2 linked regions of the Flexivirga oryzae genome follow. The protein of the gene in region 1 interacts with the protein of each later gene in a pairwise test. Links are inferred from orthologs where the notes say so. Each region holds a gene or a part of one and is shown on either strand. Other genes may lie near its edges. The genes, in order: FHU39_RS15265 and FHU39_RS02900.

Evidence for each region.
Region 2: the proteins of FHU39_RS15265 (region 1) and FHU39_RS02900 interact in binary tests that used the Escherichia coli proteins (3 or more experiments, as listed by UniProt). The link is inferred for Flexivirga oryzae from one-to-one orthologs.

What each region holds. Positions count from the first base shown.
Region 1 is NZ_JACHVQ010000002.1:464,741-468,009, reverse strand. Bases 133-3,161 are described here. They hold FHU39_RS15265 (transglycosylase domain-containing protein), read right to left. Parts: upstream 2,822-3,161; coding sequence 443-2,821; downstream 133-442. Other genes in these bases: FHU39_RS15260 (WhiB family transcriptional regulator), read left to right, coding at 3,044-3,161; FHU39_RS15270 (GatB/YqeY domain-containing protein), read left to right, coding at 133-325. Also shown: more of FHU39_RS15270, read left to right, coding at 1-132; more of FHU39_RS15260, read left to right, coding at 3,162-3,269. UniProt on the Escherichia coli protein: Cell wall formation. Synthesis of cross-linked peptidoglycan from the lipid intermediates.
Region 2 is NZ_JACHVQ010000001.1:626,134-629,325, forward strand. What follows is about bases 158-3,109. They hold FHU39_RS02900 (peptidoglycan D,D-transpeptidase FtsI family protein), read left to right. Parts: upstream 158-595; coding sequence 596-2,623; downstream 2,624-3,109. Other genes in these bases: ftsL (cell division protein FtsL), read left to right, coding at 158-576; FHU39_RS02905 (UDP-N-acetylmuramoyl-tripeptide--D-alanyl-D-alanine ligase), read left to right, coding at 2,692-3,109. Outside these bases: more of ftsL, read left to right, coding at 1-157; more of FHU39_RS02905, read left to right, coding at 3,110-3,192. UniProt on the Escherichia coli protein: Essential cell division protein that catalyzes cross-linking of the peptidoglycan cell wall at the division septum. Required for localization of FtsN.

The sequences.
Region 1 (3,269 bases):
CAAGGAGCTCACCGACGACGAGGTCCAGCAGGTGATCGCCAAGGAGGCCAAGAAGCGTCGCGAGGCGGCCCAGGCGTATGACGACGCCGGTCGCACCGAGCTCGCCGACACCGAGCGGGCCGAGCTGGCCGTGCTCGAGGAGTACCTCCCGAAGCAGCTGTCCGACGACGAACTGGCGACGCTGGTCGCTGACGCGATCAGCGAGACGGGTGCGTCCGGCATGGCCGGCATGGGTCAGGTGATGAAGGCCGTCCAGCCGAAGGTCGCCGGTCGCGCCGACGGCGGCCGCGTCGCCGCCGCGGTCAAGCAGGCGCTGCAGGGCTGAGCCGGAGCCGGGTCCCTTCGATACGGTCGCTCGTTCCTCGCGACCTACTCAGGGAACGCTGGACCGGTACCTCGTTCCTCGCGACCTACTCAGGGATCGCCGGACCGCGCAGGGTGATCAGCCGACGTGCCGTGGCGGGCCGGTGTGGCTGCGTCCCGGTGGGGGAGTCTGGGTCTTCGTCGGCTGCGGCGGCTGCGTCGTCATTGTCGGCTTCGGCGGCTCGGTCGACTTCGGGGGCTCGGTCGTCTTCGGCGGCTGCGTGGTCGACGTCGACGGCGGTTGGGTCGTCGTGGTGGTGGCCGGCGGGCTGTAGGTGGACGTGTAGGTGTAGGTGTACGTCCGTGCCGTCGTCGACGGGGACGGCGCCGTCGTGGGGGTGCTGCCGTCCGGCAACGGGAAGTACTTCACTTTCTGGCCCTTCAGGGCACCGTCCATGATGCCCTTCCAGATCGGCGCCGCCAGGTCACCGGCGAAGACGTAGCCGCCGCCGGGGCTGGTGTAGAGGTGCCCGGCAAGGGTGACGTTCCTCATCTCGGAGAACCCGTTCGCGTGACCGACCCAGACCGCCGTGGCCATCTGCGGCGTGTAACCGACGAACCAGATGTTGGTCGAGCGGTCGTTGGTGCCGGTCTTGCCCGCCGCCTGCCGGTTGCCCGCCAGCAGGGTCTTGCCGCCGGTGGTGCCGTAAGGGCTGGTCAGCACCGTCTCGAAGATCTGCGTGGTCTCGGCGGCGACCTTCTTGTTCATGATGCGCTTGCACTTGGTGCCGGTCAGCTTGAGCTTCTTGCCGTTGCCGTCGGTGATCGACACCACCGGGTGGGGCTCGCAGTACACGCCGCCGGACGCGACGGTCGCGTAGGCGTTGGCCAGGTCCAGCGGGGTGGTGTTGGAGGTGCCCAGGGTGATCGAGGACGGGCCCGCCTCGATCGGGTTGCCGTTGCCGTCGCGGATGCCGAACTTGGTGGTCGTGTTGAGCACGTTGCACGCACCGAGGGTGCTCACCAGGTGTGCGAAGACGGTGTTGACCGACTGCGCGGTGGCGTTCGCGAGGGTCATCTTGCTGCCCGCCCGCGGTTGCGGCGCGTCGTTCGGGAGCGTCCACACCTCGCTGCCGCCCAGACCGCACTTGCCCGGGAAGTCCTCGCTGGTGAACGCGTGCGCGTTGGCGCCGGCACTCGATTTCGCGTCGTACGACGGCACGGTGATCGTGCTGTCCGGCGTGTAGCCGTTCTCCAGCGCGGTGATCACCGCGAACAACTTGGCGGTCGAACCGTAGGGGTAGCCGCGGCCCGAGACGGTGAAGTCGGACGCGTTGAGGCCCCGGCCGGAGGAGTTGGAGTACTTGGTGTTCTGCCCGCTACCGAGCACCAGACCCGTCCCGGGCTGCACGACCACCGCCGCGGAGTCGATGCCCGCGCTGTTGCCCTGCGGCACCTTGGCCCGGACCTCCTTGTTGATGACGTCGGCGATCTTCGGGCTGAAGCTGGTCCTGATCGTCAGGCCACCGCTCTGCAACGTCGCCAGGCGCTCCTTCGGTGTCTTGCCCAGCGACGGCTGGGTCTCCAGCCAGTTGATGACGTAGTAGCAGAAGTACGGGTACTTCGAGTCGGCGCAACTGTTGGACGACGTCTGCGTCGGGTGCAGGCCGAGCGGGGAGTTCTGCGCCTTGATCAGCTGCTTCCGGGTGATCATCTTCTGCTGGTACATCTTCTGCAGCACGACGTTGCGCCGGTCCAGCACCAGCTTGGGGCGGACGAACGGGTTGAGCAGACCCGGCTCGTTGACGATGCCGGCCATCATCGCCGCTTGCGGGACGGTCAGCTGCGAGGCGTGCACGCCGAAGTAGGTCAGGGCGGCAGCTTCGACGCCGTAGATGTTGCCGCCATACGGCACCAGATTGAGGTATCCGTCGAGGATCTGGTCCTTGGTGTACTTCTGCTCCAGCGACACCGCGTACTTCAACTGCTGCAGCTTGCGGACGTAACCCTCCATGCCGGTGCGGCTGACGGCCTCCTTGGCGGCCTGCGTGTCGCCGGAGTTGAGCGCCTGGTTCTGCAACGCGATCTTGACGTACTGCTGGGTCAGCGTCGACGCACCCTGCGTGCCGTTGCTGAAGATGTTGGAGGTGATCGCGCGGGCCAGCCCCTTGGAGTCCAGCGCACCGTGCTCGTAGAAGCGCTCGTCCTCGATCGCCACCTGCGCCTGCTTCATCGGCTTGGAGATCTTGTCGAACGGCACCACGATGCGGTTCTGACTGAACGGCGTCGCGAGCACGCTGCCGTCCGCGGCCAGGATCTTCGACTGCTGGGCCAGCGGATTCATCGCGAACGACCCGGGCATCTCGTTGAACAGCTTGATGCTGCCGTTGGTCGCCTGGCCCGCCGCGCCGAGCGCGGGTAGGGCCAAGCAGGCCGCGATCAGCCCCATGGCCACTGCTGTGGCGATCAAAGCTCCTAGGAGGCTGAGCACGGTGCCGAGACGGGTCGCAACACGCATGGTGGGCAGCCTAACCGCCGAGGCTGTCAGATCCCGCATCCGGCGCGGCCCGACATCATAGACGAAATGAGAGCCGCCCACGTATAGTGCGAAAGGACTATTTGGAAATAGTTCCCCGGGGATCTGGCGGCCGACCCGAACGGTCAATACGGTGACCACAGAACACGCGGGGCGCGAGGACGTAAAAAATCCAAGCTGGGTGGGGAAGGCCGAGAAGAGAACATGACAGCTGTACTGCCTGACAAGGCGACCTGGGACGAAAACTGGCCGGCCCGAGCGCTGTGCCGCACGGGGTCATCACCTGACGAGCTGTTCGCCAAGGGTGCCGCGCAACAGTCGGCCAAAGTGATCTGTCAGAAGTGCCCGGTCGTCGCCGAGTGCCTCGCGGACGCCTTGGACAACCACACCGAATACGGCGTGTGGGGCGGTATGACGGAGCGCGAGCGCC
Region 2 (3,192 bases), on another replicon or contig:
GAGACCAAGGACGCCGCCGAACACACCGGCGCCGGCTTCGTCGTCCTGTGCGTCCTGCTGCTGGTGGGTGGCCTGATCAGCCTCCTGCTGCTCAACACCAACCGGGCGCAGGAGTCCTTCGCGATCGAGAAGCTGCAGGCGAGGTCGGCGAGCCTGACCGACCAGCAACAGCAGCTCGCCGGCGAGATCGACACCATCTCGGCGCCGCAGCAGCTGGCGTTGCAGGCCCAGGGTCTCGGGCTGGAGCCGGCGGCCAAGGTCCGCTACGTGCGCAAGTCGGATGGCAAGCAGCTCGGCGTGGCGACCCGGTCCGGCAAGGACTCCGCCCTTACCGTGGACACGCTGCCTTCGACGCCTGCTTCGCGGGTTGCGGGGGTGGCCGTCAGTGCGGCCTCGTCGAGTCTGCTGGTGACCAAGCTGGCGCCCGCGGAGAAGGCGACGGCGGTGACCAGGACCGAGCGCGGGGGCGCGAAGAAGTCCGAAAAGCAAGGAACGACAACGAAGTCCACCACGACCGACAACACGGCGAAGCCCACCGCCGGCTCGAGCGCCAAGTCCACCAAGTCCGCGAACTAGTCGACCACGAGGTAACCACGTGAGCACGTCCCGACGCCCCGGTGTACGCAGCGCGCGCCCGAGCGGCTCGACACGGGCGTCCGGGGCCGGCAACAGCAGCAGGGGGAGGGCGCGCCCGCAGAGCACCGACACCCGGTCCGGCCGGCGCCCGGTCGTCGGCACCGCTGCGGCCGGTGGGCAGCAGAAGGCGAAGTCCAAGGCGAAGACCAAGGGGTCCGGGCGGCGCCCGGCCGCGTCCCCGCCGAGGCGCCCGCGTCGCCCGGTGGCGCTGGGGGTCGGACACCCGCGACGCCGTGCCCGCATGCTCATGGTCGTCACGCTGATCGTCTTCAGCCTGTTCGCCGCCCAGTTGCTGCGCATCCAGGGCCTGGACGCCAAGGGCGTCTCGGAGAAGGCACTCGACTCCCGGCTGCACGCAACGATGCTGCCCGCACTGCGCGGTTCGATCGTCGACGACAACGGCGTGGTGCTCGCCTCCAGCGTCGACCGGTTCAACGTGACCGACGACCCGACGGCGACGGTGACCTACCGGAAACGGGTCGACGGGCAGGTCCAGCAGGTCGGCCTCGTCGGTGCCGCCACCGACATCGCGGACATCCTCGGCGTCCAGCCGCAGCCCATCCTCACCGTGATGCAGCAGGCGCTGAAGAAGAACTCCCGCTTCACCTACCTGGCCAAGCAGGCCACGCCCCGCCAGTGGCAGGCGATCGCCAAACTCGGCATACCGGGCGTCTACAGCGAGACCACCACCGAGCGCAACTACCCCCAGGGCACCTCGGTGGCGCCACTGATCGGCTGGGTCGACACCAACGGCAAGGGCGGCGGCGGCCTGGAGCAGATGGAGCAGGGAGTGCTCAACGGCACCCCCGGCAAGCACATCTACGAGCAGGCGCCGGACGGCAGCGTCATCGCCACCGGCGACAACCAGGACACCCCGGCCGTCAACGGCGAGAACGTCAAGCTCACCCTCGACAACGACCTGCAGTGGTACTCCCAGAACGCCATCGCCGCCGCCGTGAAGAAGACCGGTGCGCTGTCCGGCGAGGTCGTGGTGATGGACACCCAGCAGAACCTCAAGACGATCGCGAGCTACCCGAGCTTCGACAACAACGACGTCGGCGCGGCCGACAACAGCGACCTGCAGTCCAAGCCGTTCACCCAGGCGTACGAGCCGGGCTCCACCAGCAAGGTCATCACCATGGCCGCGCTCCTGGAGGAGGGCAAGGCGACACCGTTCACCCACGTGGTGGTGCCGCCGCTGCTGACCCGGGCCGGGGAGACGTTCCACGACGCGGAGAAGCACGGCACCGAACAGCTCACCCTGTCCGGCGTCCTCGCCCAGTCCTCCAACATCGGCACGATGATCGAGGGCAGCAAGCTGCCCAAGGGCACGCTCTACAAGTACCTGCGGGCGTTCGGGCTCGGGCAGACCACCGGTATCGGCTACCCCGGCGAGTCCAAGGGCCTGCTCACGTCATACAAGGACTGGAGCGCCACCCAGCGTTTCACCGTGATGTTCGGCCAGGGCCTGGCCGGCACCGCGATCCAGGAGGCGTCCGTCTTCGCCACCGTCGCCAACGACGGGGTCAAGGAGCCGGTCAAGCTCATCGCCGGGGTCGGCGAGGGTGACGACTACACCGCGCCGCAGGACGACCGCAAGGCCAAGCGGGTCATCTCCCGGGCCACCGCGAACAAGCTCACCAAGATGATGGAGGGCATCGTCTCCGAGACCGGTACGGCGCCGATGGCCGGGGTCAAGGGCTACTCGGTGGCGGGCAAGACCGGCACCGCCGACCGCTACGACCAGGAGCTGGGCCGCTACAACGGTGTCACCGCCTCGTTCATCGGTTTCGCACCCGCCGACCACCCGCGCTACATCGTCGCGGTCACGCTGCAGCGACCGGTCCACGGCACGTTCGGCGGCCAGCTGGCCGGCCCGGTGTTCTCCCAGATCATGGGCTACGCGCTGCAGAAGGCCGGGGTCCCGGCGAACCAGAAGCAGGCCTCGCCCTACCCGCTGACCTTCGAGACGACGGGGAAGAAATGACCCGGGCGAATGCCGGGGCCGGCGCAGGAGGCACCCGGCGATGAGCGGCGAAAAGCCCTGACCACGCCATGATCGCGCTCACTCTCTCGCACATCGCGGCGATCACCGGTGGCACGCTGCACGGCGACGACCGGACGGTCGACGGTCCCGTGGTCACCGACTCCCGGGAAGCCGCACCGGGCAGTCTCTACGTCGCCCGCATCGGCGAGTACGCCGACGGCCACGACTTCGCACCGTCCGCGCTCGAGGCCGGCGCCGTCGGCGTGCTCGGGTCGCGGGCGCTGCCCGGCATACCCACCGTGGTGGTCGACGACGTGCAGCAGGCGTTCGGCGACCTGGCGCGCGCCGTCGTCGACCTGGCGCCGTCCCTGCGGATCGTGGGCATCACCGGCAGCTCCGGCAAGACCTCCACCAAGGACCTGCTGGCGCAGGTGCTGGCACCCCTCGGCGAGACGGTCGCGCCGGTCGGCTCCTACAACTCCGAGGTGGGCGTGCCGCTGACCGTGTGCCGCGTCACCACGGGCACCCGTTTCCTGGTCGCCGAGATGGGCGCCACAAACCTGGGCAAC